Regions from separate parts of the Paenarthrobacter sp. RAF54_2 genome, predicted to be linked through region 2. Evidence: predicted binding sites of a transcription regulator. Region 2 holds the regulator's gene; each other region holds the start of a gene.

What was found. Region 2 encodes HrcA, which represses chaperone genes, less so after heat shock. Its sites were predicted from a motif close to TTNGCACTCGNNNNNNNCGAGTGCNAA; they were not measured.
Region 1: the regulator HrcA is predicted to act here: its motif matches at 3,810-3,836, upstream of AB4Y87_RS09615 (FmdB family zinc ribbon protein).
Region 3: the regulator HrcA is predicted to act here: its motif matches at 3,587-3,613, upstream of groES (co-chaperone GroES).

Annotation. Positions count from the first base shown of each region.
Region 1 covers NZ_JBFRDV010000007.1:181,426-186,943, forward strand. Annotated here, with positions in the region: gene AB4Y87_RS09605 (AAA family ATPase) at 1-2,541, shown strand, start outside; gene cpaB (Flp pilus assembly protein CpaB) at 2,602-3,252, opposite strand; gene AB4Y87_RS09615 (FmdB family zinc ribbon protein) at 3,477-3,749, opposite strand; gene AB4Y87_RS09620 (5-formyltetrahydrofolate cyclo-ligase) at 3,914-4,519, opposite strand; gene galU (UTP--glucose-1-phosphate uridylyltransferase GalU) at 4,632-5,518, shown strand, end outside.
Region 2 covers NZ_JBFRDV010000018.1:42,973-48,490, reverse strand. Annotated here, with positions in the region: gene hemW (radical SAM family heme chaperone HemW) at 1-643, shown strand, start outside; gene AB4Y87_RS18055 (DUF4870 domain-containing protein) at 674-1,087, opposite strand; gene AB4Y87_RS18050 (DUF3097 domain-containing protein) at 1,223-2,074, opposite strand; gene hrcA (heat-inducible transcriptional repressor HrcA) at 2,249-3,256, shown strand; gene dnaJ (molecular chaperone DnaJ) at 3,315-4,442, shown strand; gene AB4Y87_RS18035 (16S rRNA (uracil(1498)-N(3))-methyltransferase) at 4,445-5,218, shown strand; gene AB4Y87_RS18030 (GerMN domain-containing protein) at 5,265-5,518, opposite strand, start outside.
Region 3 covers NZ_JBFRDV010000007.1:156,914-162,431, reverse strand. Annotated here, with positions in the region: gene AB4Y87_RS09540 (response regulator transcription factor) at 1-1,129, opposite strand, end outside; gene groL (chaperonin GroEL) at 1,453-3,066, opposite strand; gene groES (co-chaperone GroES) at 3,151-3,447, opposite strand; gene AB4Y87_RS09525 (hypothetical protein) at 3,638-4,066, opposite strand; gene AB4Y87_RS09520 (THUMP-like domain-containing protein) at 4,135-5,361, shown strand; gene AB4Y87_RS09515 (shikimate 5-dehydrogenase) at 5,377-5,518, opposite strand, start outside.

The DNA of each region.
Region 1 (5,518 bases), on a different contig from region 2:
GTTCACATCGCGGACCTGCACAGCTCCCTGGTCCTGGTCCAGGAGCAGCGTGCCCTGTGGGCGGGCTATGCAACCACCCAACGTCACCCGGCCGTGCCGTCGGGGCTCGCTGACCTCGGGTCCTTGTACCGCGAACTCGATGGCGAGCTTCGCCGCCTGGGTGAGGCACTCAAGCACACTTCGGCCGGTGGTTCGCTGCACCAGACTCCGTATCTGGAACTGATGGAGCGGCTCGAACGGCTGGTAGCGGATACAGCCACGCTTGAAACACTTCCGGAGCGCACACTCCTGATTGAGGAGATGCGCGAGCACGGGCTCGGCGAGCTGCTCGCTGACCTTGCCGCCCGTGAAGTTCCGGCCACTTCGGTGGCAGCCGAGCTTGACCTTGCCTGGTGGCAGTCTGCCTTGGAAGCAATGATCAGTGGTGATGACTACCTCGCCATGTCCGACGGCGACTCCCTCCGCCGTCTTGAAGCTGAGTACCGCCTTGCGGACCAAGCCCACATTGCCAGTGGTGCTGCGCGTTTGCGGTGGCAGTTGGCCCGGAAGTGGGGCCAAGGGATAGTGGAGCACCCCCGGCAAGCCGAGTTGCTGCGTGCCCTGCTGAAGGATGGTCGGGTGACGCTCCCTGCTTTGAGTGCGCAGGCCCCTGACCTCGTGCCCCTGCTTGTTCCGGTGTGGTCGGTGAGCCCGTACCTGTTGACGGGAGTTCTTCCGGCGGAGCAGAAGTTTGACGCCGTGATCATCATCGACGCCGAATCGACCTCACTTCAGGCCGTCCTCCCGGCGATTGCACGGGCCCGGCAAGTCATAGCCTTCGGGGATGCGAAGGTCGCGAACGCCCGCACCTTCAGCGTTGCCGTCGAACCCCCCGTGGCGGGAGTGGCCAGCCACGAGAGCGTGGACAGTGCGTTCAAAGCCTTGGCACGCGTCCTGCCCACCTGGCAGCTGAACTGGGTTTACCGGGCGGTCGATGAGGATCTGATCCTGCAGCTGAGCAAGAACTACTACGATGGCGGCCTCCGGCGTTTGCCTGATGGCAATTCGGTAACTGGCCTGGATCGTTCGATCCTGGTGGAGTACATCCCCGATGGAACCGGCCTCCCCGGCGCGGACCATGAGGGCGTTGAGTCCGTTACGGCGGAGGTCAACCGCGTGGTGGATCTTGTCTTCGAGCATGCCAGACTCCGGCCCCGCACGTCCTTGGCGGTGGTCACGGCCAGCCTGCGCCACGCTGCGCGGATCGGCGAGGCTATCCGGCTTCAGTTGCCCAACCACCCCTTGTTGTCCGCCTTCTTCGGCGCCGGCCCCGAGTCTTTCCGCGTTGTGGACCTCGAGCGTGCCCAAGGCCTGGTGCGCGACCATGTCATTTTCTCCCTGGGCTATGGACGGACACCCCACGGCCGCGCCTTGCACTCGTTCGGACCCCTGTCCACCGAGGGCGGACGAAACCGCTTTGCCTTGGCAATGACCCGTGCCCGCCGTTCCATGCACGTCCTGAGCTGCTTCCGCCCGGAAGATCTGGATCTGGACCGCTTGGCGCACGGGGCTGTGGACTTTTACGAACTGCTGGACCGGGAACTGTCCGGAAACAGCAACCTTGGAACTCCTGCTTCGCGCGCCGTTGCCAGCGAACAGGCTTTGGGGGAGGACCCTCTGGTTGCCGATCTCGGCGAGAGGTTGCGGGCGAGGGGCGCCCGCGTGTGGCACCTTTATGACGGTGTCCTGGACATTGCCGCCGCTGCCGATCCCGTCCACACCATTGGACGGGAAGGCGCCGAGATTCCCACGCCGGTGGCAATCGAGTCCGATGGCACGGAACGTTACCGACGCATGAGTGTCCGTGAACGCAGCCGTCTGAGGCCCCAGCTGCTGGAACGCATGGGCTGGCGTTACATGTCCCTGTGGACCATCGAAGTGTTCACGGATCCTTCGTCCTGCGCAGATCGAATCGGGTCCTATTTGGGACTTGAGAACCATGTTCCCCAGGCCGCCCCGCCAGCGGAGCATGGCTTCCTGGACATGGATGTTGAACAATTGAATCTGGATAATGCTGGCTCCTCGTATGCAGGTTCCTCGTATTCCAGCTCCTCATATGGGATGTCCACGTACAGCAGCTCCTCGTACAGCGGTTCCTCCGCAACCCGGGCTTCGCATCGGCAAAGCCCGGGAAGTCCCCAGGCATCGCTGGAATCTCAGCAGCCCGGGCAGGCAGATGTGAACCGGCGCAGGGGGACGGATGGCGAACCAAGCAACGCAGAAGCCAGCAATCCAACGCCCAGTGATCCAGAGGATGGGACTGAAGTACCAGTGAATGAACAGGGAACCGACAACGAAAGCGGCTCTGACGAACAGGCCGCAGCTGTAGGCGCCGAAAACGCTGAAGAGCAGGCAGAGTCAAAGACGCCAGCGACGAAGCAAGCTTCCGGTGGAATCTTGCCTACCAAGGCCGCTGAAGACGATCCCCGGCGTTGGGGCGACGAAGGCAACTATGACCATGAGCAGTGGTTGAAGGAGCAGAAGCCCCCGCATTGGGGCTGATGAGATCACCGAATCCAAGCCCTCCATCAGGGATTGGCGAAACCTGGGCATTGACCAAACCTAGGGATTGACCAAAACGAAGAAAAGCTTGCCAAGCGTGGATGCGCCGGCAAGCTTTTCTGCTTGCCGGGGATCTGCAGCTACCACCATCAAGCCGTCGGTGTCGCTGGTGCCAAGCCATTGGCCAGGTTTGCCCCCTTGGGCAGACGTCCAAAGAACAGGGACGGAGGCGGCCAGGACTTCGGTTTGCCGGGACTCGTCGTATGATCCTGCAGCAGTGAGTACTACATTCACCAGCTGTCCCGGGGACAGAAGCTGGATGGATGAAGGGTCAGCCATGCGAAGAGGGACCGCAGCTGAACCTACAGGTGCACCAGTGAGAAGACCCGGCCCCAGAAGATTGGATTCAGTGGGAATCTGCCCTTTAGTCAAGGGCGAGGCAAGCTGGCGGCCCACCAGTGAAACGTGATCCTCCAGGGCTCCGGAGATCGCGAGGTCGGGCGGCACATCAACAGTGGTGAAGTCGGCCACTGTGAGGCTGGTGCCTGCGGCAAGATCACGGGCAGCGACGAGAATGCTGACGCGCTGCTCAGAGGCAGGGGTTAGCTGTTGGACTGTAATGCCCGTGGCCAGGCAGAGCAGCAGTGCAACTGTCAGCCGACGATTCCGGGAGACCCAGAAGTTCAGGCTCTGCCTGGGGCCCAGCCTCACTTGGCGATGTGGCCCCTGCTTCCGTGGGAGGAAAGAGCCAGCCGTGCTGGTTGGCGGGTTTCGGGAGCGACCACGGCCCCGGGCAGGGGCAGTTGAATGTTCGCGGCGGGGGAGTGGCGAAGTGGTGGACTTTAGTGGCATGACGCCACGTTAGCCACCGGGCTCGGCCGCCCAACAGCGGCCGGGTGCCCTATGTGGAAAAGTGCTGGTGTGGAAAAGTGCTGCTAGCTTGCTGCGGCTGCAGCCGCTGGTGCAGGCGCGGCAGCCGGGGTCGGAGTCGCCGGGGAGGAGGGCGCAGCGGAGACGGTGCTGCCCTTGGCATCGCGCGAATCCGTGCGGTAGAAGCCCGAGCCCTTGAAGACAACGCCGACGCTGTTGAACTTCTTGCGGAGCGCGCCCTGGCATTCAGGGCACTCCGTCAGGGAGCTGTCAGAGAAGGACTGGACGATGTCAAAGGCATGGTCACAGTCTTTGCAGGCGTATGCGTATGTGGGCACTGAGTTCCTCCTTCAGGACAAGGTTCAGGTCCTGTGGAGCCGTGGCGGAGAATCTCCGCATTAGCAGTCGCAGGGCCTGAGTGCCAATTCTATCATCAGCATCCCGTTCATCCGCTATCTGCCAACTCCACGTAGGTGGGCGGCTTCACGTAGCGTCAACCAGGTCACTCTCCGCCGCCAAGCGCGACGATTCCCGAGGGTGTCAAGGCATCCGGCACGGGACGGTCAAAAGGCTCGGCGGGGATAGCTCCGGAAGGCAATACATCGTCGTCGTACACCACCGCAATGGTGGGTGGCCGCCCACCGGAACTGTCCAGACGTTGGAGGAGACGGTCGTAGTAGCCGCCACCCTGTCCGATGCGGTTGCCATTCCGGTCCACCGCGGTGGCCGGCATGAAGATGCCCGCAACAGCGCTCACCACGGCACTGTCCAAACGCTCGCCTTCGGGTTCGTCGATGGGTGCGTAGTCGGACCGGACGAAAGCTGTCTCCGGCGTCCAGTAGACCCAGCTCAACTGGCGGCCGGCTTCGCAGACGGGAAGCAGCACCTGGTGGCCGGCGTTGTGGAGGCCTGCGATCAGGGGCATGGTTGGGGGTTCGTGGGAGACGCCGACGTAGATCGCGAAGGTCCTGGGGGATCCGGCCGAGATTTTCTCGGCCCAGGCCAAGCCGTGCCGTGCAATCGCCTCGCCCGCTTCGGCTACTTGCTCCTTGGTGAGGCCGCGCCTGTACAGGCGTCGGCTGCTGCGGATGTCTTCCTTCGATGCCATTTTTGTCCGATCATGAGATTCGCGCGGGCTACCGTCGTCTACGTAAAGCAGCAAATCCGCTCCAGTTCAAGGGCTGTTTCTGCGTCTTTCCACGGCGAGGGTTTACCCGTTGATGTATTCCTTCCGTTACATTAGTCCGGTGACTCTCGATAACAATGCTGTCCGTAAGGCCGTCATCCCCGCAGCGGGTCTTGGTACCAGGTTCCTCCCCGCCACGAAGGCGATGCCGAAGGAAATGCTGCCCGTGGTTGACAAGCCAGCCATCCAGTACGTCGTCGAAGAAGCGGTGAAGGTTGGCCTGCACGACGTCCTGATGATCACCGGGCGCAGCAAGCGCGCCCTGGAAGATCACTTTGACCGTGTGCCGGCGTTGGAAGCAACGCTGGCAGCGAAGGGCGATACTGCCAAGCTGGAGGCTATCCAGTCCGCCACCAATCTGGGCGACATCCACTACGTCCGCCAGGGCGACCCCAACGGCCTCGGCCACGCGGTCCTGCGTGCAAAGCAGCACGTCGGGTACGAGCCGTTCGCGGTCTTGCTCGGCGATGACCTGATCGATCCCCGCGAGGACCTGCTCAGCGAAATGATCGCTGTCCAGCAAAAAACCGGTGGTTCCGTTGTCGCTCTCATCGAAGTTGAGCCTTCGAAGATCAGCGCCTACGGTTGCGCCGACGTCGAGGAAAACGGTGAAGACGGCTACGTCCGCATCAAGCAGCTGGTGGAAAAGCCGTCCCCCGAAGAAGCTCCATCCAACCTCGCGGTGATCGGTCGCTACGTTCTGCACCCGGCAGTGTTCGACGTCCTGGAGAACACTGCTCCCGGACGCGGCGGAGAAATCCAGCTGACGGATGCCCTTGAGGTTCTGGCTGCCGGGGAAGGTGAAGGCTACGGCGTTTATGGCGTTGTCTTCCGTGGGCGTCGCTATGACACCGGTGACAAGTTGAGCTACTTGAAGGCCTGCATCGAGTTGGCATGCGAACGCGATGACTTGGGCCCCGA
Region 2 (5,518 bases):
CGGCACGCCGGGAGAGTCGATGGCGGACTGGCAACTGTCCCTTGAGACCGCCCTGTCCTACGAACCCGATCACATCAGCGCCTATGCCCTGATCGTGGAGGACGGCACAAAGCTGGCGGCCCAAATCCGCCGCGGCGAAGTTCCCGGAATTGACGAGGACGACCACGCCGCGAAATATGAGCTCGCCGATAAATTGATCTCGGAAGCCGGGCTGACATGGTACGAGGTCAGCAATTGGTCGAAAGCGCCTGAACAGGCCTGCCGTCACAATCTTGCCTATTGGCGGGGCGATGACTGGTGGGGGATCGGTCCGGGCGCTCACTCGCACGTGGGCGGTGTCCGCTGGTGGAACGTCAAGCACCCCACCGCTTACGCCAACCGGCTGGCTGCAGGAGACTCGCCGGCAGCTGGTAGGGAAACCCTTGACGCCGAAACCCGGGAAGTCGAGCGCATCATGCTTGAGGCCCGGCTCGGTACAGGTCTGTCCGTTGATGCGCTGGACAAAGTTGGCCGCCATGCGATGGCAGGACTGATCGCTGAAGAACTGGTGGATCCGGGTGCGGCCTTCAAGGGTCGCCTGGTTCTTACCCTTAAGGGCCGACTCCTGGCCGACGCCGTGGTGCGCAGGATTCTGCCGGACTAATCGTCGGCAGAATCCGATGGAAGCCTTGGACTACTTAATCCAGCGCAGGTTGAGCTTGTAGCGGTGGGGCTGTCCGTGATTGACGCGGATACCAGCCGAGACTGAGAAGCACGTTAGTGCTACCCAGATGCCCGTGGCGATGACTGCAAAGATATTGCCCACGACGGGAAGCAGAACCAGGATATTTGCCAGGACTGCCGCGATGGTCGGTGGAAGCGTGAAGTTCAGTGCTTCCTTGGATTCCTGCGCCGTGAACGGCCCGCGATCACGGAAGATGAGATAGATCAACAGGGACGGCAGGCATCCCAGAATTCCCCCGAAGTGCGCAAGGGTGGCCCACTGCCGGTCTTCGCTTGCCGTCAGTGGGAGTGCGTTTGCCGGCGCGCCATGGTACTGGGGCTGGCCTGCGGCGCTGCCCGGTTCTTCAGGAGCGTTCTCTGCCACGGTGTCTTCCCTTTGCTGTAAAGATGCTGCAGTGTTGCTGTCCCAGAATACTGGCTTCCGGGTCATCCCGGGACCAACGCCCCGTTACGTCCCTGCGAAAAGTGCATTGAGGAAACGTAATTCAGGACAAGACCGTCAGGCAGTGGTGAGGAAATCGATGACTTCCTCTACCCTTCCCAGCAGCGACGCTTCCAAGTCGGCGTAGCTGCGTACCGCACCAAGCAGGCGCTGCCAGCCGAGTCCAATGTCTTCGGCGGTTTCGTGCGGCCAGCCGAACGCGGTCAGTATCCCGGTCTTCCAGTCAGTGCCTCGTGGAACTTCCGGCCACCGCTCAATACCCAGCACTTTTGGCCGGATGGCTTGCCAGACGTCTATATACGGATGGCCGACGATCAGGACGTTTCCGGCGGCTCCGGGTACCGTCATGGCTTCTGCGGCGATGCGTGATTCCTTTGAGCCTGCCACGAGGTGGTCTACCAGGATCCCGAGCCTGCGCCCTGGCCCGGGCGAGAATGCGGCGATAGCTGACTTGAGGTCGTCCACGCCGTGGAGTGGCTCTACGACGATGCCCTCAATGCGGAGGTCGTCGCCCCAGACTTTCTCCACCAGCTCGGCGTCGTGCTTGCCTTCCACCCAAATACGGCTCGCCTTGGCCACCTGTGCACGATGGCCCAGGACCCTTACGGACCCGGATGCCGTTCGACCCGACTGCACAGGCGAACCAGGAGCCTTTGCTGCCGGAGGCATGAGACGGATGGCCTGCCCTTCAAGCAGGAAACCGAACCCGAGTTGGAACGACTTGGTTTTGCCACGCCTGTCCTCAAGGGAGACGATGTGCATTCCCCCCGATTTCTCCACCCGTGTGACTTCGCCCACCCAGCCGGACTGGACGTCTTCAAGGACCATCCCGCGCTGGACGGCTACCTCGGGGAGTTGGCGTTTGGCAGGAGCGGACAGATCCTGCGGGCCCCACGTATCGAAAGCCAAGGACTTCATACCCCTCTGTGCTGGTTGTGCTGGGAATAACTCCCGCGGGCGGTTTCAATGCTAGCAACGTGCTGGCTCATACTAGACTTGTTAGCACTTGGGCATGTTGAGTGCTAAGTGAGTGCTGTTTATCCGTCCCGATAAAGGCCCGGACAGTCGTCAGGAGGTGTTGCAATGAGTGAGCCACGCAAGCTTGAAGTGCTGCGCGCAATCGTTGAGGATTATGTGCATTCCCGTGAGCCTGTTGGATCCAAGGCACTTGTGGAGCGGCACCATCTGGGCGTTTCCAGCGCCACCATCCGGAACGATATGGCTGTGCTGGAAGAAGAAGGCCTCATCGCAGCGCCGCATACCAGCGCAGGCCGCATCCCCACGGACAAGGGCTATCGGCTGTTCGTGGACCGCATCTCGCAGGTCAAACCGTTGTCCGCCGCGGAGCGTCGAGCCATCCACTCGCTCCTTGAAGGGCCGGACGACCTCGATGACATCCTTGAGCGCACGGTCAGGCTACTGTCGCAACTGACCAACCAGGTCGCCGTCGTTCAGTATCCGCACTCCAACCGTGCCCTGGTCCGTCACGTTGAATTTGTCCTCCTGGCGCCAAAGCAGGTGCTCGTGGTGCTCATCGCAGATACAGGAAGCGTTGGCCAGAAGGTCATCGAGGCTGGCTCCGATGTAAGCAACGAGGCCTTGATGGCACTGCGTTCCCGGTTCCTGGGAAGCATCGCGGGAACCCAGCTGGCACTGCTGCCGCAGGTGTTGCCTTCCGTAGTGGCGCTGTGCCCACCGGAGCTTCGGGGACTCGCGCAGCATCTTGCCCATGGTCTCCAAGCCCTCAGCGACACCAGCCGCGAAGAGCGCATCGTCATGGCCGGAACAGCCAACCTTGCCCGCTCAAATGTCGATTTCCCGTTGAGTATTGGGCCAGTGCTGGAAGCTCTTGAGGAACAAGTTGTCATGCTTAGGTTGTTGTCCGATATGGGGGATGATCCCCGCGGCGTGACAGTGAGCATCGGGCGCGAGAATCCTTACGATGGCCTGGCCGAGGCCTCGGTCGTGGCAACGGGGTACGGCTCCGGTGCCAAGGTGGGAATCCTCGGACCAACCCGGATGGACTATCCCACCACCATGGCTGCCGTGCGCGCCGTGGCCCGTTACCTTTCCCGCATTCTCGGCGGCTGACGCAAGCCCCGAGGTAAGAATCGCCGTCTAACCGTATAACAAGGAAGAGATACAGACTTTGAGCAGCCACTATGACGTTTTGGGAGTCTCGCCGGAAGCCACCGGGGAAGAGATCAAAAAGGCGTACCGCAAGTTGGCGCGAAAGCTTCACCCGGACGTCAACCCGGGGGAGGATGTCGCGGAGCAGTTCAAGGCCGTGACGCATGCTTACGAAGTGCTGTCCGACCCCCAAAAGCGCCGGGTCTACGATGCCACCGGTAACGAGAATGGCACTGACAACGGCTTTGGTGGCGGCTACTCCGGCCAGGGTTTCGCGTTCCAGGACATCTTCGATACCTTCTTCGGCGGTGGCGGCGGGCACGCTGGTCCGGCCTCCCGTGTGCGCCGCGGCCAGGACGCACTCATCAGTGTCCGCATCGACCTCAAGGACGCCGTGTTTGGTGTCAACAAGAAGCTCGAAGTTGATACGGCAGTCGTCTGCCCCACGTGTGATGGCAGCTGCTGCCGGCCCGGCACGCATCCCGAGCGTTGTGACATTTGTGGCGGCAGCGGCCAAGTCCAGCGGGCCGTTCGATCCATCCTGGGCCAGGTCATGACCACGGCGCCGTGTGGTTCCTGTGAGGGCTTCGGTACGGTCATCAAGGATCCCTGCAACGAGTGCAACGGGCAGGGCCGTATCCGCAGCCGGCGTTCCCTCACCATCAAGGTTCCTGCCGGTGTTGCGACAGGTACGCGCATCCAACTCTCCGGACAGGGCGAAGCAGGACCAGCTGGCGGACCTGCGGGCGACCTCTACGTAGAGATCCGCGTCAACAATGACTCCACGTATATCCGCGAAGGCGACGATCTGCACGCAACACTGAGCGTTCCGATGACAGCCGCCGCTTTGGGCACGGAACTGAGCCTGGAAACTTTCGACGGGCCCCAGGAGATTGATGTCAAGGCCGGCACCCAGTCCGGCGAGGTCATCACGCTTCGCGGGTTGGGCGTTACCCACCTCAGGGGCTATGGCCGAGGCGATCTCAAGGTGCACCTGCACGTTGAGACACCGGTCAAGCTGGATCCAGCACAGGAAGAGCTCCTGCAGCAGCTTGCCAAGTTGCGCGGCGAGCAGTTCAGCGAGGGCAAACTCGTGGCCAGCGGCGGCATGTTCGCCAAGCTGCGGGACAAGCTCGGTAACCTGTAGCGGTGAGCAACCCCGTTTTCTTCACGCCCGCCGGGAGCCTGGACGGAGTTGAGCCGGGCGCTGTGTTCGTCATCGACGGTGCAGAAGCCCGGCATGCCGTTACCGTGAAGAGGCTCACTGTCGGTGAGTCCGTGGACATCGCCGATGGCGCAGGAGCCCGCCTGACAGGCACGGTTGCAGAAGTTGGCCCTGGAAGTTTGTCCGTCACGGCATCCGAGGTAGTTTTCGAAGATCAGCCGGACGTGCGTTTGGTGCTGGTCCAAGCGTTGGCCAAGGGCGACCGTGACGAGTTGGCCATTGAAACGGCCACCGAACTGGGCATAGACGCAGTGATCCCTTGGCAGGCTGAGCGATCCATCGTCCGCTGGAAGGGGGATCGCGCTGCGAAGGCCCACGCGAAGTGGCAGTCTGTGGTCACTGCCGCGGCGAAGCAGGCCCGGCGGGCGTGGATACCGGAGGTGCGTCCTATCCTGGATTCCGCGGCTTTGGCAAAGGCTGTTGCCGCCGCGGACCTGGCTGTAATCCTTCACGAGGACGCCAAGAACCCCTTGCGGACCGTCCTGGAAGCGCCCATCGTGGCTGAGGCCGGCGGCCTGGATTCACCACGTGAAGTCCTCTTGATCGTGGGGCCGGAAGGCGGCATCTCGCCACGCGAGGTGACGCGCCTCAGCGACGCCGGGGCGGTCACGGCTCTCTTGGGGCACCACGTCCTGAGGTCTTCGACGGCGGGACCCGCCGCCGTCGTACTCGCCTCCGACGTGTTGGGCCGCTGGTAGGCTGTGTCGCCTTCCAGGCAACGCCAGCTAATGCGCGACGCCGGCTCTAGCCGACGCTGAAAAGCCGCGTATCGGTGGTGGATGTGTCTGCTTGCCCGGAGTCCTGAACCTGGGACACGCGCAATTCGTATTTCCCTGGTTTCAGTGTCGCATTGAAGGAGAAGACGCCGAATTGTCCCGGCTCTCCTGTGGCTTTTGTCTGGCCGGTCAGCAGGCTGGCCTTTTCGCCATTGCCGTTGTCCCGGAGGATCTGCCAGCTGACCGGCTTGGAGCTGTCAGTGCTGCGGCCATTGAACTTGA
Region 3 (5,518 bases), on a different contig from region 2:
CAAGGACCGGAGCCGCCAGCTCGTCAGCCGCGGCCCTTGCCGCTTTAAGGTCACCAGCGGCAAGCTCGACGTCGACGACGGCGGGAAGCAACCGCCGTCGGTTCGCGGGGTCCGAGCCTGCCGTGGCCCGTCGCAACATGGCTTGGGCCTGAGACACTTTTTGCTGGCCTGCCAGCACCAGCGCGAGCCCGGGGAGAGCTTCGAAGCCGGTCTCTGCAGCCTTGGCATAAGCCGCGCTGGCTTCATCAAATTGGCCCTTCAAACGCAGAATCTCGCCCTGCAGATACCACGCACCCCAGGCCGCTTCCGGATCGCCGCGGCGCGAGCGGTCCTGGGCAATGTGGACGGCAGCTATGGCGTCATCCCAGGCGCCATGGAGGATGAACAGTTCTGCCCTGTGGGACTGGCACTGCCCGCTGAACATCACCATGTCCGGCCGGTCCCCGCACCAGCGTTCCAACGCGGCGGTCCATTCATGGGCACGCTGGACGTCGAAGGCGAGGCGGCAGCTGCCGATGACGGAGCAGTAGATGATGCCTGAAGGAATGGGTGATACTTCCCCCGCCGTCACGGAAACCATGACTTCATCCAGGATCTCCAAGCCCTTGTCCGGGAATCCAAGGGTGATGCTGGCCGTGCCCAGGCCCAGCCGTCCAAGGGCCATGAGGTCCTTGTCGTGGAATCGCTGCCCCACTGCCAAGGCGCGGCCAAAGAGCTCATTGCTGGCTTCAGGATTTCCTCCGTACAAGGCTCCCAGCGCAGACGGTATCAGGAGGTAGCCTTCAGCTTCGGTGGGCTCGTCCAGTTCTTCCACCAAGTGTTTTGCCCGGGACATCCAGCCCGAGCTGCGGGCCGGCTCCCCGATGTCCATGAGGAACAGCACCAGCCACGTTGCGCAACGGGCGGCGGCAGCCATGTCTCCTACGGTGACATATTCATCGTGCGCCCGCGTCAGGTAGGCGACGCCTTCGGAGTCCTTGCCCAACAGCATGGCCACGGAGGCCGCGACTTCAATGTCCTCGGGTGGAAGTCCGCCCTCCGTGTCCGCCCGGGCAAGGCAATCCAGTGCATCGCTCCAGCGGTGCTCGGAGAACGCGGAGCGTCCCAGATCCAAGGCTGTAACCGGCATAGTCCACACTCATTCTGCGACCACGAGCAACCCGGTTGGCGCACACAAGCGGCCGTATTAGCGTCAGGGTACCGCCGCCGTCGTAAGCCCACAATGGCTCCACGAATCCCTGACGCGCCGTGTGGGTTCCTGACCTTCATTGACGTGCAGAAGCCCGGTTTTCACCCTTTATCGGTTGCACGGCGGCTGCCCGGGGTTCAAAGAAGGTCAGGACACCACACGCCCACGCCACAAAGCCGATGCCACACAGCACACATCGGGAAGCGCAAGAGGGCAGAAAAAAGCCCTGGCCACGAGTGACCAGGGCTTTTTCGAACAGGCTGTTAGTGCTGGTGGCCTGCGTGTGCGTTTTCGTCCTCAGCCGGCTTCTCGGCAACCAGGGTCTCGGTGGTGAGAACCAGGGCAGCGATGGAAGCGGCGTTGCGGAGTGCGGAACGCGTGACCTTGACGGGGTCGATCACGCCGGCGGCGATCAGGTCCTCGTACTCGCCGGACTTGGCGTTGAAGCCGTGGTTGGCTTCGAGTTCGGAGACCTTGGAAACGACGACGAAGCCATCGAAGCCGGCATTCTGGGCGATCCAGCGCAGCGGCTGGACCAAGGCGCGGCGGACGATGCCAACAGCTGCTGCTGCGTCACCTTCCAGTGCCTTGACGGCCGGGGACTCATCCAGCGCCTTGAGGGCGTGGATGAGGGCGGAACCGCCACCGGAAACGATGCCTTCTTCAAGGGCAGCACGCGTGGAGGAAACGGCGTCCTCGATGCGGTGCTTCTTTTCCTTCAGCTCAACCTCGGTGGCTGCGCCGACCTTGATAACGCCGATACCGCCGGCCAGCTTGGCCAGGCGCTCCTGCAGCTTCTCGCGGTCCCAGTCGGAGTCTGTGCGGGTGAGCTCGGCACGCAGCTGGGCCACGCGGTCGGCAACGTCCTGCTCGGTTCCGGCGCCATCAACGATGGTGGTGTTGTCCTTGGTGACCGTGATGCGGCGTGCCGTACCCAGTACCTCGAGGCCAACGGTGTCCAGCGAGAGGCCAAGGTCCGGAGAAACAACCTGGGCGCCCGTGAGCGTAGCGATGTCCTGGAGCATGGCCTTGCGGCGGTCGCCGAAGCCCGGAGCCTTGACAGCCACAACGTTCAGCGTGCCGCGGATGCGGTTGACGATCAGCGTGGACAGGGCTTCGCCTTCAATGTCCTCGGCGATGATGAACAGCGGCTTGGAGGCCTGCAGCGCCTTCTCCAGCAACGGCAGGAAGTCCTGCAGCGAGGAGATCTTGCCCTGGTTGATCAGGATCAAGGCGTCTTCGAGGACTGCTTCCTGACGTTCTGCGTCAGTGACGAAGTACGGGGAAAGGTAGCCCTTGTCGAACTGCATGCCTTCGGTGAGGACGAGTTCGGTCTGCGTGGTGGAGGATTCTTCGATGGTGATGACGCCATCTTTGCCCACCTTGCCGAACGCCTCGGCCAACAGTTCGCCAATTTCGTCGCTCTGTGCGGAGATGGCGGCAACGTTGGCAACCTGGGTGCCTTGCACTTCGCTTGCGTTCTCCAGGAGGCGGGCTGCGATGGCTTCAATGGAAACCTCGATGCCGCGCTTGATCTCGCCAGGAGCGGCACCAGCAGCAACGTTGCGCAGGCCTTCCTTGACCAGTGCCTGCGCCAGCACCGTAGCGGTGGTGGTGCCGTCGCCAGCGACGTCGTTGGTCTTGGTGGCTACTTCCTTGGCCAGCTGTGCACCAAGGTTCTCGTAGGGGTCGTCAAGCTCAACTTCGCGGGCGATCGTCACGCCATCGTTGGTGATCGTGGGAGCGCCCCACTTCTTGTCCAGCACGACGTTGCGGCCGCGCGGGCCAAGCGTCACCTTGACAGTGTTGGCGAGCTTGTCGATACCGGCCTCAAGAGACCGGCGGGCAGCATCGTTAAAAGCAAGCTGCTTTGCCATGGTTGTGTCCTTTCAAGACAGAAAACCCGCACCGCAGAAGGTCGGAATGATTCCAACGCGGCTGCGGTGCGGGGCTCCAGGAAGTTACTTTACGACGATCGCAAGGACGTCGCGGGCGGACAGAACGAGGTACTCGTTGCCGCCGGTCTTGACTTCGGTTCCACCGTACTTGGAGTAGATGACGACGTCGCCAACAGTTACGTCAACCGGGACGCGGTTGCCGTTGTCATCGAAGCGGCCGGGGCCGATTGCAACAACTTCGCCTTCCTGCGGCTTCTCCTGCGCGGAGTCCGGAATTACCAGGCCGGAAGCCGTGGTCTGCTCTGCTTCGAGCGGGCGAACAACAATACGATCCTCAAGAGGCTTAATCGAGACCGACACTCGGACTCTCCTTTTCATGAGCTGATTCATGGACTAAGAACTAGGGTGCCGTGGCGTGCAACCGTCGTCGCGGTGCCGGTGACGCCTGGCGTGATTAGCACCCTCCGGGGGAGAGTGCTAACACGACTCTATGTAAGCGTTAGCACTCGGTCAAGGTGAGTGCCAGAATTTCGTCCTGAGTGAACTCCCGTTACCGACCGGTGAGGTCGTCCAAATCGTAGTCTTCGCCGTCGTCGTCCTCATCTGCAGGGGCAGATCCACGGTTCAAATACAGCACGACGGCGGCCGCCAAGGCCACGACGCCGGAAATCACCAAGGCGATAATCCCGCCAATGCGGGCCCCACTGTAGAGCTCCCGGATGTCGCGGGCTTCATCAGTAGCGTCATTCACGCTCTTGCCCGTCACGGAGTACGCCGCAGCGTTGAATGAGTCCAACGCGAAGATGACGATCAGCAGGCCAATGCAGATTACAGCGATCACGGCCCCCGCGATCAAGGCAGGACGGGCAAAAGCCACGAGGGATCGACCGGAGGAATGCTCTGAAGCTCCCGGGGCAGTGGAGTGGTTCCCGCCCGGGTTGTTTGTGTCGGAGGGCTGCGGAGCTGCGTTGTCTTCCATGAAAACAACCCTATCGTCGCTGGTTCCCAACTCACGGCCCCATGGCGGGCGCCGTTAGGCTTGATCCCATGTCTCACGCACCGCAGGAACAGATCGCACCCTTGCTGACCACTGAAGGATGGGAACTCCTTGCCTCGCTGGGGCCGTACCGCGAAGACGAAGCGTTCAGCGTTAACGCCGACCTCCGAAAAGCAGGCCACTCCCCTGAACTCGTGGCCGCGGTACTGACGCAGTCCCGGCTCCGGACCCGCGCCGAAGCAAAGTTCGGCGAGTTTGCCCGCCAGATGCTGTTCACCCAGGCCGGACTCGAACAGGCAACCCGCCTCAACGTCGCGGCCCGGCACGCCGAGCGTTTTGCCAAGGCCGGCATTTCCCACGTAGCCGACCTCGGCTGCGGCCTCGGAGCTGACTCCATGGCCTTGGCCTCCATGGACATTGCCGTGACCGCCGTGGAAATGGACGAAACCACTGCCGCCTGCGCCACCATCAACCTCATGCCCTTCCCGCACGCCACGGTGGTGCATTCGGATGCTACGTCGGTGGACCTGGACGGGATCGACGGCGTGTGGCTGGATCCCGCACGACGCACAACCTCCACGTCCGGGACCAAGAGGATCTGGGATCCGGAAGCCTTCTCTCCCCCGTTGTCGTTCGTTGAAGGCCTGGCCGCGGCCGGCCGGGCAGTGGGAGTCAAGATGGGTCCGGGGATGCCACACGATTCGGTTCCGGCTAACTGTGAAGCGCAGTGGGTCTCGGTAGGCGGCGATGTCACTGAGGTCGCCCTGTGGTTCAACGCGGTAGCCCGCCCGGGGGTACGGCGCGCCGCCCTTATGATCAGTTCCCAGGGCGCTGCCGAGCTCACCAGCGGCGAGGATTTCGACGGCGGGCCGGTAGCCGCCGTCGGGCCTGTTGAAGGGTTCCTCTACGAACCGGACGGTGCGGTCATCCGCGCAGGCCTGGTGGCCGACGTCGCAGAACGCCTTGGCGGGCACCTGGTGGACGAGCATATCGCCTACATCTGCGCCCCGGAACTCCATGACTCGCCTTTTGCCCGCGCATACAAGGTGCTGGAAGTGATGCCTTACAACGTGAAAGCGCTCAAAGCCTGGGTCAAAGCGAATGGCGTCACGGTGCTGGACATCAAGAAGCGTGGCACGGCCGTCACTCCGGAAGAACTGCGGAAGCAACTGCTTCCATCCAAGCGCGACAGTAAGCCCGCGAAAACAGCCACCCTGGTCCTCACAAGGATTGGCGAGGAAAGAGTGGCTGTAGTCGTGGAGCCTGTGACGTTCTAAGTCACGTCAGTCACGTCAGCGACGGGAGAACTCTGAGGCTTCGCGGACCTGGTCAGCACTCGGGCGGACACCCGTGTAAAGGACGAACTGTTCCTCCGCCTGGATGGCGATAACGTCGGCTCCCGTGATCACCGGCTTGCCGGCGTTCCGGGCCGCG